Regions from separate parts of the Shewanella sp. LC6 genome, predicted to be linked through region 4. Evidence: predicted binding sites of a transcription regulator. Region 4 holds the regulator's gene; each other region holds the start of a gene.
What was found. The regulator sigma-54, encoded in region 4, starts transcription at its own class of promoters, with help from an activator protein. The targets are predictions, from matches to a motif close to GTTGGCACGNNNNTNGNNT.
Positions count from the first base shown of each region.

Region 1: FJD32_RS13380 (YccF domain-containing protein) is a predicted target of sigma-54. The motif match lies at 1,435-1,453, and genes of this name have one in related genera.
Region 2: flgA (flagellar basal body P-ring formation chaperone FlgA) is a predicted target of sigma-54. The motif match lies at 1,750-1,768, and genes of this name have one in related genera.
Region 3: FJD32_RS15235 (DUF1328 domain-containing protein) is a predicted target of sigma-54. The motif match lies at 2,461-2,479, and genes of this name have one in related genera.

Region 1 covers NZ_CP043902.1:2,964,113-2,967,490, forward strand. Annotated here, with positions in the region: gene FJD32_RS13370 (NUDIX domain-containing protein) at 1-237, opposite strand, end outside; gene FJD32_RS13375 (pyridoxal-phosphate dependent enzyme) at 333-1,283, opposite strand; gene FJD32_RS13380 (YccF domain-containing protein) at 1,537-1,944, shown strand; gene FJD32_RS13385 (hypothetical protein) at 2,115-2,432, opposite strand; gene FJD32_RS13390 (transporter substrate-binding domain-containing protein) at 2,463-3,215, opposite strand.
Region 2 covers NZ_CP043902.1:1,535,144-1,538,521, reverse strand. Annotated here, with positions in the region: gene FJD32_RS06920 (protein-glutamate O-methyltransferase CheR) at 1-676, opposite strand, end outside; gene FJD32_RS06915 (chemotaxis protein CheV) at 779-1,699, opposite strand; gene flgA (flagellar basal body P-ring formation chaperone FlgA) at 1,905-2,612, shown strand; gene flgM (flagellar biosynthesis anti-sigma factor FlgM) at 2,687-3,013, shown strand; gene FJD32_RS06900 (flagellar protein FlgN) at 3,016-3,378, shown strand, end outside.
Region 3 covers NZ_CP043902.1:3,385,667-3,389,044, reverse strand. Annotated here, with positions in the region: gene FJD32_RS15245 (diacylglycerol kinase family protein) at 34-1,761, opposite strand; gene FJD32_RS15240 (hypothetical protein) at 1,916-2,110, opposite strand; gene FJD32_RS15235 (DUF1328 domain-containing protein) at 2,133-2,309, opposite strand; gene FJD32_RS15230 (hypothetical protein) at 2,734-3,234, shown strand.
Region 4 covers NZ_CP043902.1:835,652-839,029, reverse strand. Annotated here, with positions in the region: gene lptA (lipopolysaccharide transport periplasmic protein LptA) at 1-121, shown strand, start outside; gene lptB (LPS export ABC transporter ATP-binding protein) at 118-849, shown strand; gene FJD32_RS03770 (RNA polymerase factor sigma-54) at 956-2,431, shown strand; gene hpf (ribosome hibernation promoting factor) at 2,460-2,747, shown strand; gene ptsN (PTS IIA-like nitrogen regulatory protein PtsN) at 2,750-3,193, shown strand; gene rapZ (RNase adapter RapZ) at 3,190-3,378, shown strand, end outside.

The DNA.
Region 1 (3,378 bases), 2.1 Mb from region 4:
TATTGCAGTTTTCTCCTGCAATTTGCGTAACACTGCTTCCTCTAGGGATTGATCGCAATATTCATCAATAAAGCCTCCAGGTAATCCCCAAAAACCTAAAAAAGGATGATTTGAGCGTTGCACTAAAAGTACTTTAAGCTGCTGATCATGGTAGGTAAACAATACTGCATCCACTGTCAGTAACACAGTCTTAAAAGCCTTAGGATCGTAATTGGCGAGATATTCCGCTTCTGTCATGAGTATTTTCCATCGTTCGACATCATAAGCTTAACTTAGAGATTACGTCGCTTCAAACATATTATGTCTTAGCGCCACTAAGTAAATCATCTGCTCTATAGGGTCGTACGACTTTTACCAAATTTACGCAAATAACGTGGCAACATGGTTTCATTTCCAAGCAAACCACCTTGATGGATATACATCACAGGGCTTGCGCCCCACTGCGGTAAATATTTTTCTAACACCATAAAACCTAAGGGATCGTAGAGTAATTCAAATTGAATACCTGAGGCGCAAATCCGCTGCCACATGGCATAAAACTCAGGATAGAGTTTACCAAAGTGGTATTTCTTCCCCACATTCAAAATCTGTGGATGCTCAGCAGCGTTAGGATTTAACTCATAAAACTGCTGCGCTAAATACTCATCGCCGCCCACCACTGCGCAGGTAAGCACTCGAATGTGACTTTGCTTACGCACAAAATATTGGTTTAAAAATAATGCCGTGGTTCCCGTTCCCGCGGGTAAAAACACTTTCAGTTCAGTCAGTCCCTGTTGCATTGCCCACGTTTCAATTTCAACGGCTAACAGACTGACACCATACTCCGCATACTGGCAGCGCCCGCCTTCCGGAATAAACAAAGTGTCAGGCTCAGCAGCCAAAACTTGATGCTCAATATAGTCATGGCAAGTCCACTTAAACTCACGCAGAAGAAAAGGATTAGCTGCTATCAGGCTTGATAAATCAATAACCTGTGTACCATTGGCGATAGCTGCGGCATAGTTCCCTGTCGGTAAAGTCAGTACGTGGCTAGCAATATGGTCCACATAAAAATCACACTGCCAGCCTTTCAGTTTGGCGAGCGCCGACAGCGAATACAGTGAATTAGCCTGCGCGGAGCCATGACCAATCACCTTAGTCACACCAGCAAAATCATGGTCTAGAAAGTAGGCAAACTTACGCGCCTTATTACCACTAAAAGCAGGATGTAATAAATCATCTCTTTTAAGAAAGATCTCTCTGCCTGCAAAAGAAAATGATTCGACGGGACTATTAACTAGCATTTATTTACTCAAGGGGAGATAAGGTGTTTAGTGTAACGCGGGCTTGGCTAAATTCTTCCTAAGAATTAAGGAAATTCACGAAATATTAGCTTAACTCACAATCCGTAGAGGTATAAACTATAATATGCCATTGATTATTAATGAAAAATATTTTGGCATAATTCTCGCTTATGACATTTAAGCATCAATTAATAATTTCGAGTGTGGATGTTGTTTCTGTCGCACAGATTTTGGATTCGATAAGGAGTTTTCAATGTCATTACTACGGTTAATTTTCAATATTGCTTGGTTTGTCCTTGGTGGATTTGTGATGGGCCTAGCCTGGTGGCTTGCGGGGATTCTGTGTTTTATCAGTATTATCGGTATTCCCTTTGGTCGCGCCTGCTTTGTGATTGGTGAATTGACCTTCTGGCCCTTTGGACAAGAACAAATGAATCGCCGTCATTTAACTGGCCGTGAAGATTTAGGAACAGGCGCCTTTGGCATGGTGGGCAATATCATTTGGTTCTTACTGTTTGGGATTTGGTTGGCCATAGGTCATTTGGCCCATGCTCTTGCTTGCTTTGTGACGATTATCGGTATCCCTTTCGGGATCCAACATCTTAAGCTGGCGCTGTTAAGCCTAACGCCGATTGGGCAAACCATAGTAGCGAAAGCGTAATAACCACAGTAGCGAAAGCGTAATAACCACAGTAGCGAAAGCGTAATAACCATGATCGCCAAGGCGTAAGGCATATCACTCAGCACTACTCAGCACTACTCAGCATTGGTGGGTAGTGCTGATGCATAGTTCGGCAGCGATTGCACTAATTCTGCTTCGTAATAATCCCTTTATTCATTGAGTAAATCAGCGCTATCAGCAAACTGCTCACCCGCATCCTGCTCCGGTGAGCTGATGATTTCAAAGAGATAATGCGCCAGTTTAGCTGGCGCATCTATGGTGATGTCATGACCATCATAGGCCAACACAACTAAGTCGACCTTAAAATATTGTACCAATGCCCTGCTGGTTTGGATCTTGATTAACCCATCGCGATCACCTGACAAAATACTCACTGGCACACACAAACATGCTGAGCAGTGATAACGAAATGCCGCCCACAACTGATTACTCGCAGTGTTAGACAAAATGATGACAAAACATGTCATCTCACAGCTTTGGTTAGGTGCAAAATAGCATTACTGACTTAAGGCTTCTGGCTGAAATAACAAATCGCCCATAATGCTATCAATATCGAGCTTCGCTAAACCTTGATCAAAAATATCCCGCCAACGCCGTCCCTCTTCTGTATTACGAAACGCGACATAAAGTTGTTTATTGGCAATAAGTTGTCGATTGACCTGTAACTTATCTGCGAGCGGCTGAAGGTGGGGTTGTTTAAGTAGATAATGCAGCACATTAATATCAATCACAGCGCCGTCAATACGACCAGCCGCCACCTTTTTGATATTTTGCTCATCGGATGTTGCCGCTTCGACAGGTTGACTCCCTGAAGCAATCATTACATCCAACGAGTCGGTATTCACATAATCCTGCACAATACCTAAAGTATAACGATTCAAATCGGCTAAATGATGCCAACTAATGGGACGGGATTTTTGCTCAACAATACCTAATGGGCCAATACCAATCGGTTTAGAAAAAATAAACTTATCGGTTTCAAAATAATATTCTGGAAAATAGCCAATGTAGTCAGAGCCCGGCATAACGGCTAATTTAATCGCGCGGCTCCAAGGGTAAAAATCCACGATAAGTTGTTGTTCCATTTGCTCAAACGCCGCCTTAGCCACCGCAACACTCGCGCCTTGGTGCTGGAGTTGATAGCCGGAATACGGCGGCCAAAGTAATGACGTTAGCTTCAGCGTGTCTGCAAATGTCGTATTTGCCACGGTTAATAGGCAACTAAACATCAGTGGGCACCAGCGGATCATAATGCCTCCATCAAAGACTCATCTATTAATCGCTAAAAAAACAAATAGCTCATCGGTTTAACTCTATTCAGTATAATCAGCCATACCTATAGGTACAGCGAATATTTGTTATCTGTTTAGCCTTGTAGAACCACGCTAAGACAGCAATGCTCGGAGTAGGCAG
Region 2 (3,378 bases), 700 kb from region 4:
AGATCAACACATTTCGGCAAAAAATAATGTCAAACTTACCCAACAAAGTGTAACTCTCGAGCAAGTTATGAGCTCGGAAATTGACGAGACGTTTAACGTTATCTTTTATGCGCATGTTGCCAGAAGGCAAAGCATCAAAAAACTGCCGCTTACGTTCTTCAGACAATCCACGTGCTAACGCTAAACTATCATACTCAGCATTTTTACAACGCTCCAACATAGAAGGCGAAAGATCCGTTGCCTGAATCGAGGCACCACCAGGCAGCGCCCCAGGTTTTTTTTGCTGGTACTCTAATATGGTCATCGCTAAAGAATATGGCTCTTGACCCGACGAGCAAGCTGCAGACCATATTTTTAAAGGTCTACCTAACTTACTGTATTCTGGTAATAGCACATTATTAAGCAATTCAAATGGATAACGGTCACGAAACCATAAGGTTTCATTAGTGGTCATGGCATCAATAACTTCAGCTCGTAAAGCTCGTTCCGTGGGTTTCATCGAATGCTTTACCACATCGGATAACGAAGGAAGGTTATATTTGCCCATCAATGGCGCGAGACGACTACGTACGAGGTATTGTTTATTTTCACCTAGCACGATGCCGCTATGTTGTTCTAAGAACAACCTAAATTGATTATATTCTGCTTCAGCGAGTGATTTATCAGGCACATTCACGTCCTAGATCCTATAGCAAGCACCAAAATAAGTGCACAACAATCATGTAATAAGGGCTAGATTATAGCGTAAAGCTCAACTAGGCACTAACCCACACTCTCACTACAAACTTAAATGCTTGTTCACTGCCGCAGCTAATTCGTCAGGGTTAAATTTTGCGATAAAGTCATTGGCACCAACCTTTTGTACCATGGCTTGGTTAAAGACACCGCTTAATGAGGTGTGCAGTACCACCTTGATATTTTTAAGCTTAGGATCATCACGGATCTCAGCCGTTAAGGTATAACCATCCATTTCGGGCATCTCAATATCGGAGATAATGAGTGGAATTTCATCGGCAACGTTATTCATTTCACTTGCAATGGCCTTGAGCTTATCAAGTGCCTCACGACCATCTTTTGCCGTGTCAATTTGTAAATTTAACGACTCTAACGACCGAATAATTTGCTTGCGTGCCACCGCAGAATCATCAATCACCATAATATGGTAATGCTGACTTCTATCGAGAGTAAGTTGCTCATTAACCTCTTCACTAATGGCCGTTTTGACAGGTGAGATTTCATCTAAAATCTTTTCAACATCCAAGATTTCAACCAATTCACCTTCAATCTCGGTAACCGCGGTTAAATAGGAATAACGCCCAGCACCTTGCGGTGGCGGCATAATGGCTTCCCAGTTCATGTTGATAATACGTTCAACAGAACTAACCAAGAACCCCTGCACACTACGGTTATATTCCGAAATGATGATAAAGCAATTTTCAGTGCTCGCTAACGGACGCCCCCCCGTTGCCGCACTCAGATCGATAACAGAAATAGTTGTACCGCGAATATGGGCAACTCCTTTGACGTAAGGATTGAGTTTAGGCAATGTCGTTAATGGCGGGCATTGCAAAACCTCTTTCACTTTAAATACGTTTATCCCAAACCGTTGACGACCATTTAACTTAAATAGCAATAGTTCTAGCCGGTTTTGACCTACGAGTTGGGTTCGTTTGTTGACTGAATCAAGAATACTCGACATAACTCTGCCTTGTTGTTCTGTTTATGTACGGCCCTAAAACTCGTTTGAGTATAGGCATATTAATTGCTTACGTCTTGTTATCGATAAACATAGTTGAAACTAAGTCAAACTTCTGACACCAAAAATCTAAGAAAGAAGCATTGAACAGTTTCACGCTTGATAAAAGTATAGGTGTATTCTGGCGTTACAAGCTAGTCTCTTCATTATGAAAGTAAATTTAGTCTATTTTTTGAGTATTTTCGCACTTTTTCTATCCACGGCAGCTAAGGCTGAACCCGTGATACCTAGCGTATCGGCGATATCCGAATTAGCTAAAGCCCTTATTAATGAAAAGATTGCTGTACCTGCAAATGCGAAAGTCGACATTAATCCACAAACGGTCGATAACCGAATGCTGCCAGCACAGTGCACATCACCAATAAGGGTCGAATTAGCTTCAGAACGCGAAATTAGCCGTAATAACACCATAAAAGTCAGTTGTGATACCCCCGATCTCGCCTACCCTTGGCAGATTTTTATGTCTGTTAGAGTAGACATTCTTTTTCCTGTTGTGGTCGCAACCGAAACCTTAGCGCCAGGTGAATTAATCAGTCCTTCACAGGTCGAGATCCGCTATGTTGACCAAAATAGTTTGCGTGGTATGCAATTTAGCGATACTAATCAGCTTACAGGCGTTAGAGTTAAACGCCGAGTCGCGAAAAATTATCCTATTTTTGCGAACAACCTTTGCTTTGTCTGTAAAAATGACACAGTGTCGATTTATGTGCGTTCAAATAACTTCGTACTAAAAACTGTGGGAGAGGCGCTGCAAGATGGTAATATCGGCGACCAAATTCGAATCAAAAATAGCAGTTCTAACAAAGAGCTAGATGCCATAATTACGGCGATTGGCGAAGTAGAAGTTAGAATGTAAAATAAGCTAAAGCTTTTCGATAAGCTGCCGATACCCCAGTTAAGAAATCCGTATACATGACGCTGGAGCCTAAAATGGCAATTGATATTAGCAAATTTAACGCCGGAGCGGCCGCACAAGTCCGTTCAAACAGCACTAAACAAAGCAGCGAAAGCGAGAAAACCTCTCAGGTAGCGGCTAAATCAACTCAACTAAAAGGTGACTCTGTTGTCATTACGGCTCAAGCTCAACAGTTACAAGGAGCTCAAACCAAAATGGCCAGTCTACCTGAAGTCGACCAAAAGAAGGTGGCCGAAATAAAACAAGCCATTGCCGAAGGTCGTTATAAAATTGATCCCGAAAAGTTGGCTGCGAATATTGCCAGCTTCGAAGCAGAATTAAATGAGCTTAATAAAGAGTAACTATGACAGAAATAGCTAAACTGGTAGATCAACAACACGCCCATTTGGCTGTTCTTAAACAAATTATTCTTAAGGAAAAAGGCGCTTTGGTTGACCAAAACGCCGATTTCCTTTTGTCGCTTGCTGAGCAAAAATCAACATGTCTACAAGCCCTTAAAGCAAATGATGACTTGCTGGCTAGTCACAGCGATAAAGCCTTACTCACGGAGCAAGTTGAGCTATCCGATAAAATGGCAGTGATTAAAGAGGCTCTCGCGGAATGCAAAGATCTCAACGCGCAAAATGCTAGTTTGATCGAGATGAATCTTGCAAGCCTAAACCGCTTTGCACAAGCCTTGCAGGCGAGCCGAAATGCCACCACGCTG
Region 3 (3,378 bases), 2.5 Mb from region 4:
TTTGATTCAGCGTTTGCTTTTGAATGTGTTAGCTTATTTTGACTCTGACTGCGGTTCAGCATTTTGCGCTTGATAGGGCACAAACACCTTCAAAGAGGCGGGTAGGATATCGATATTGAGTTCCTCCGGCTCACAAATCTCGCCATCAATCACATACTTGCATTGGGGCTGACTGCTGATCTTTACCTTTTTCGCGTGGGCGTGTTTTACTTTGCCCGTGTTGCCCGTGTTGCCCGTGTTGGCCGTGTTGGCCGTGTTGCCCGAGGGCGCAGAGTCGCTATTGGCGGCCTCTTTAATCCAGCCGGTAAAAGCCAGCTCAGCCAGACTGATAAGCTGTTCATTCGGCTCATTATTTGAATCCAACCAAGTGATATCCAACAAGCCGTCGGTCATATTGGGTTCGCCCTTACCTTGGGCGAGTAAGCTGGTAAAAGGTGCGGCATTGGCAACCACTAGGCTGTGGGTTTGCACTGTCATTGGGGCTTGGTCATCTAAAGTCAGCTGCAACTCGAGGTTGGTGTCGGTGTTCACCGCGCGCCACAAACCATCGAGATAGGCGAGTTGGCCGAGGGCATTTTTACGCTCGCGGCTCGCCGACTCAATCATTTGTTGCTCAAACCCAATGCCGACCAGCAGTAACACCAGCCGATCATTGCAACGCGCCGTATCTATGGTTTGTGTCTGGCCTTGGATAATATTATCAATGGCTTGGGAGACGGCATTGAGCTTACTGCTTAAACCAAAGAGGGCGTGTGACAGGGCATTGGTGGTGCCTAACGGGATAATGCCTAAGGTGATATCGGTGTCGATAATCTCCGCCGCGACCTCTGTGACTGTGCCATCGCCCCCGCAAGCGATGATGATATCGGCGCCCTGAAGCCGGGCTTTTTTCGCTTGGGTTTGGGCGCTAATCTCTGGCGTGGTGAGCGCTAACTGCACCTCAAAATAGCGTTTCAGTTCAGTGCAAATTTGTTCGCCATGGGTTTGCCATTTACCCGCGCCAGAGACGGGATTGGCGATAATCCAGGCTCGCTTATGCAGTTTGATTTCCCCTTGAGTGTACATCTGCTCCAGCGCTTTAAGTTGCCAGCGATTTAACCCTGCGGTTTTACGAATGCTTTTAATCTGTTGCAGCACCTCGGCAAAGCTGAGCTCGGGGCGGCGGCACACAAGATAAGCGGCCAGCACCATTACGGATCGCCCGCGGCCGAGCGCACAGTGGATTAATACCCGCTTTTGGGCGCGTACTTGACGGTGTAACCAGTTAATCGCCTGATTTAATTGGGCGCTAGTCGGCACGCTGTGGTCAAGAATAGGGATATTCAGATAGTCGATATGCTCTTCATACAGAGACACATCGAGGCCGTCGAATTCGGCGGTGACATCTAAAATAGCGGTAATGCCATAACGATTCAGTTTAGGTAAATCAGCAGCGCTTAAGCGGCTACCCAAGTATAGATATTTATCAATGGCTTGCATTGAAGGCACGCTATCACGGCGCCGCGCCCAGAGATTATAGAGTCGGCATCCTAGTAAAAATGGAATAAAGCCCCAACGAATATACCAAGGGATGGAGCCATCCTGACGTTTTCTAAAAATACTGGCGAGGTTAAACCAATAGGCCGAGCCGACAAGGGCGAGGGATAGGCTGGTCCATGCCCAAATAAAGGTGAGGATGGGGGAGTGCCCCGTTACGGCGAGATAGCCAAATAACAGCGCTCCGAACAGGTAGAAATACTTAATGTGGATCCTACGCAGCATTGGCATCTCCTCCATCGATAAACGGCGAACCTCAGGAAAATCCACTTTATCGTAACCAATGACTGTCGCGATAAAGTGGCTCGGTGGTACTCAATTGAACTGTGGTTATCCTGATAGGCTCGTTTGTGGGACTCACTACTCGCTGTCATCCGTTTTAGCAGCGTGTATCTTTCGCTTTAACGCCTTCTTTCAGTTCTTCACAGGCATCTTCAATTGCATTGCCGGTATCAGTGATGGCTTCATCGATTTTTTCGCCTGCGTCCTCGGCATGGTTGTCGCTACAGGCTGACAGTCCAAAGGTTAATAATAAGGCTAAAAATGCATTGGTAATCATGGTCATAGGTTTCATATCGATTCTCCTTTTATCCAATTTAAGCGCGTGGTGCCTTACCCTTAAGGGCGTTGACCAGCAGGGAAATCACAAGTAATACAATAAATAGGAAGAAAATAATCTTTGCGATTCCTGCTGCGGCGCCAGCGATCCCCGTAAATCCAAACAGTCCGGCGATAATGGCCACAACCAGAAACATTAAGGTCCAACCTAACATAGCCACCTCCTTTGTCTTATTTCGGTTTTTCTGTATTCTTCACTCTGCATGTTTACGTCGAGTGAGCTAGTTGCCGGGTGAGTTGGATAAGCTAGGTTACGTCTTACATCCCGTTATCACTCAATCCCGCAATAAACTCACAAATGAGATATTGCGAGCTTAATGCCAACTTTGAAGATGTTGATTAAAATTCTGATTATTAACGTTATTTTTAATTGGTGTGTTGGCAGGAGTAATGGCTGATATAAGCGAGATAGGCAATTTTTACCTGCGATTCGGTAAGAGTTGCAGTGAGAATATTGTGAGAAACAGCATAATGGCTTGATGGTACGTCGAAATGGCATTATGTTGTTGATTTAAAAGTGAGAGTTAATTTTTTTGCAAAACCAATGTTATTAGAACCGTGGAGTCACACATTCATAATATGTTAGTTCCTTCAAGCAACTCCTACTTCGTAAGCGAAATAGAAGCTTTCAGTTCAGATCCCGTTAGCCTAATTGGCTTTGTCATTGCAGCTGTTATATTTATTGTTGCTTATAAATATACGCCTTTCATAAAACACCTTTCGGAAACCGTTAACTTAAGACCAAGCACTATTTTTGTGCTGAGTTTTAGCTTTATCCTAATCGGTTTTTTCGCGACTCTTTCTACATATCTCGACATTTACCAAGTTCAACAATCCGTTTTGGAAAATAAAACACAGTTGATTTCTGGATGTATAAAGGATCATCAAGTCAACCAAAGCGCTAGCAGAGAGGAATCATTTTCGGTATCGGGTGTACGCTTTGCATACAATGACTACGTTACTGCAAGTTACTTTTTTTCAAATAAAAACCACGAATCATTTATTCGAAATGGCCAGTGTGTTTCCATTCTCTATTTGCCTAACTTTAAAAATGGCATATTAAAAATCGATAAACTGTAATTTTACAGGCCAGTTGCAGGTGAGCATTGTCGCGCTACGTTCTGTGACAGAGTGGGCCATCGGAAAAAGGGGTTTTTCCGTTGAGTCCCTAGGATGGGTTTACGGCGTGCCATTGAAGTGACAATGCAGAGCGGAAACTGAACT
Region 4 (3,378 bases):
CGCCGAAAGTAGCGGCAATGGTGATGATCGCGTAATTACCATTATTCAACCTGATAATTATCAGGAAGAACTCAAAAATACACCAACAGATAAACCTGTGAAAAAACAGGATTCTAAATGACCCAAATCACCTTAAAAGCACAGAATCTCGCCAAGAGTTATAAAAGCCGCCAGGTTGTCAAAGATGTCAGCCTGACAGTAAAAACGGGTCAAGTCGTCGGTCTACTCGGCCCTAACGGTGCGGGTAAAACCACCACCTTTTACATGGTCGTGGGCTTAGTTAAAAGCGATAAAGGCCATATCTTTATCGACGATGATGATTTAACCGCCGATCCTATGCATCTGCGTGCCCGCAAAGGTATTGGTTACCTACCACAGGAAGCGAGTATCTTTCGTAAATTAACCGTACACGACAACATCATGGCGGTACTGCAAACCCGTAAAGAGCTCAATAGTGACCAGCGCGAAGAAGCACTAGAGCAACTGCTAGAAGAGTTCCATATCACCCATATTCGTGACAGCCAAGGCATGTCCTTATCGGGCGGTGAACGTCGCCGCGTCGAAATTGCCCGCGCCTTAGCGGCCAACCCCAAGTTTATTCTGCTTGATGAGCCCTTTGCGGGCGTTGATCCGATCTCCGTTATCGATATCAAGAAAATTATCGAGCAGCTTAAGAGCCGAGGCCTTGGTGTACTGATCACTGACCACAATGTGCGCGAGACCTTAGACGTCTGTGAACATGCTTACATTGTGAGTCACGGTAATCTTATTGCCGAGGGCACACCCGCAGAGATCTTAGACAATCAGCAAGTTAGGGCTGTGTACTTAGGTGAACAATTCAGGCTATAGTTACTAAAACAAAGCTAATAAGCCTTGAATTTGAGAGCGCTAGGCTCCATCCATATGATATCAAGCGACCTAAACTCACAATAATAACCTAGGGATCAGCGGTAACATGAAAGCGTCACTCCAGCTCAAACTGGGTCAACAGTTAACCATGACGCCACAACTTCAGCAGGCCATTCGCCTGCTGCAACTGTCGTCATTGGAACTGCAACAAGAAATCCAGCAAGCCTTAGACTCTAATCCTCTTCTCGAGCTGGAAGAGGAGCAATTTGACGCGCCTAGCGAACGTAAGCAAGATATCGCCGATACCGACTTTAGCGAAACGACAGCCCAACCACAGGAACAAGATAATTCCACCGTGGACATTGCCGAGTCGCTGACCAAAGAATCTCTGCCCGAAGAGTTACCCATGGATACCACTTGGGATGAAGTCTTTACCGCATCGCCAAACTCAGGTTCTGGCGCTAGCCGTGAAGATGACATGCCCTTCCAAGGGGAAACTAGCGAGGGGTTGTACGAACATTTAGAATGGCAAAAAAACCTCACGCCCTTCTCTGAAACCGATTTAGCCATTGCCACCGCGATTATTGATGCCATCGACGATCAAGGTTATCTCACTCAAAGCACTGAAGATATCCTCGAAGCCATGGGCAATCCCGAGATTGAACTCGACGAAGTTGAAGCCGTGCTCAAGCGTATTCAACACTTCGACCCCGTTGGTGTCGCGGCAAGGGATTTAAGCGAATGTCTGCTTATTCAACTCTCCCACTTCTCGCCGGATACTCCACACCTCGAAAACGCCCGCATGTTGATCAAAGATCATTTAGATCTGATCGCCGCTCGCGACTTTAGGCTGTTAATGCGTAAGACCAAACTGAAAGAGGACGAGTTAAGGGACAGTATTGCGCTGATCCAAACCTTAAATCCTCGCCCCGGTTTACTCATCACCCCTGTCGATGAAGAATATGTGATCCCCGATGTATCGGTGTCGAAGAAAAACGGCCGTTGGGTGGTCGAATTAAACCCTGACTGCATGCCAAAAATCAACGTAAATCAGCAATATGCAGCAATGGCCCGAAGTTCAAAAAATCAAGCTGATAGCCAATTTATTCGTGGCCATCTGCAAGAGGCTAAATGGTTTATCAAAAGCCTTGAAAGCCGCAACGAAACACTGCTCAAGGTGGCAAACTGCATAGTGCAATACCAACAGGGTTTCTTCGAATATGGCGAAGAAGCCATGAAACCTATGGTCCTTAACGATATCGCCGAAGCGGTAGAAATGCATGAGTCCACCATTTCACGGGTGACGACTCAAAAATACATGCATACCCCAAAAGGACTTTTTGAACTAAAATATTTCTTCTCAAGCCACGTCGGGACGGATGATGGCGGTGAGTGCTCATCCACAGCAATCAGAGCTTTCATTAAGAAACTGGTTGCAGCGGAAAACCAGAAAAAACCATTAAGCGACAGCAAGATGGCTCAACTTCTGGCAGAACAGGGAATTAACGTTGCGCGCAGAACCATTGCGAAGTACCGAGAAGCGATGCTTATTCCCCCTTCCAATCAGCGTAAAAGTTTATAGCCTATTGTGAGTATCGGAGGACGTTTCTATGCAAATAAACCTAAGTGGACACCATATCGAGATTACTGAATCGTTACGGGCATATGTTGAGGAAAAGTTTTCAAAACTTGAACGTCATTTCGAACAGATCAATAATGTGCACGTTGTGCTCAATGTTGAGAAAATGCAACAGATTGCCGAAGCGAGAATCAACCTCACCGGTGGTGAAGTCTTCGCGACTTCAGAGCATGCAGATATGTATGCTGCCATAGACGTCCTGATTGATAAACTTGATCGTCAGGTTATTAAACACAAAGAGAAGTTAACAAAACACTAGCAATGGAACTTCGTACCATACTGCGGCCGGAGTGCACAACCTGCGCCACTCCGGGCAGTAAGAAAAAGGTACTGGAACTCATCAGCGACTTAGCCGCTGCCCAGTACCCCACCCTCTCATCTCAAGAGATCTTCGAAAGCCTCGTGGCGCGCGAAAAGATGGGTAGCACAGGTATAGGTAACGGTATCGCCATTCCACATGGTCGATTAACCGATATAACACAACCCATAGCGATATTGATAAAATGTGAGGAGCCGATAGCCTTTGATGCTATCGATAAACAACCCGTCGATATTTTATTTGCACTACTCGTGCCTGCCGACCAATGTCAGCAGCACCTAAGTACCTTGTCATGCATGGCTGAAAAGCTCAGTGACAAGCAAATATTAAAACAATTGCGCAAGACGCATGATGAAACGGAACTCTATCAGGTAATCATTGGATGAAACTGGTCATAGTGTCAGGGCGTTCAGGCTCAGGCAAATCGGTCGCACTTAGAGTGCTTGAAGATCTCGGCTACTATTGTGTCGATAATTTGCCTTTGCCTTTGATTGGCAGTTTGCTTGAACAGCTCAAAGGCAGTAACGATCTCGTTGCTATCAGTGTTGACGTGCGCAATTTACCAGAGCAA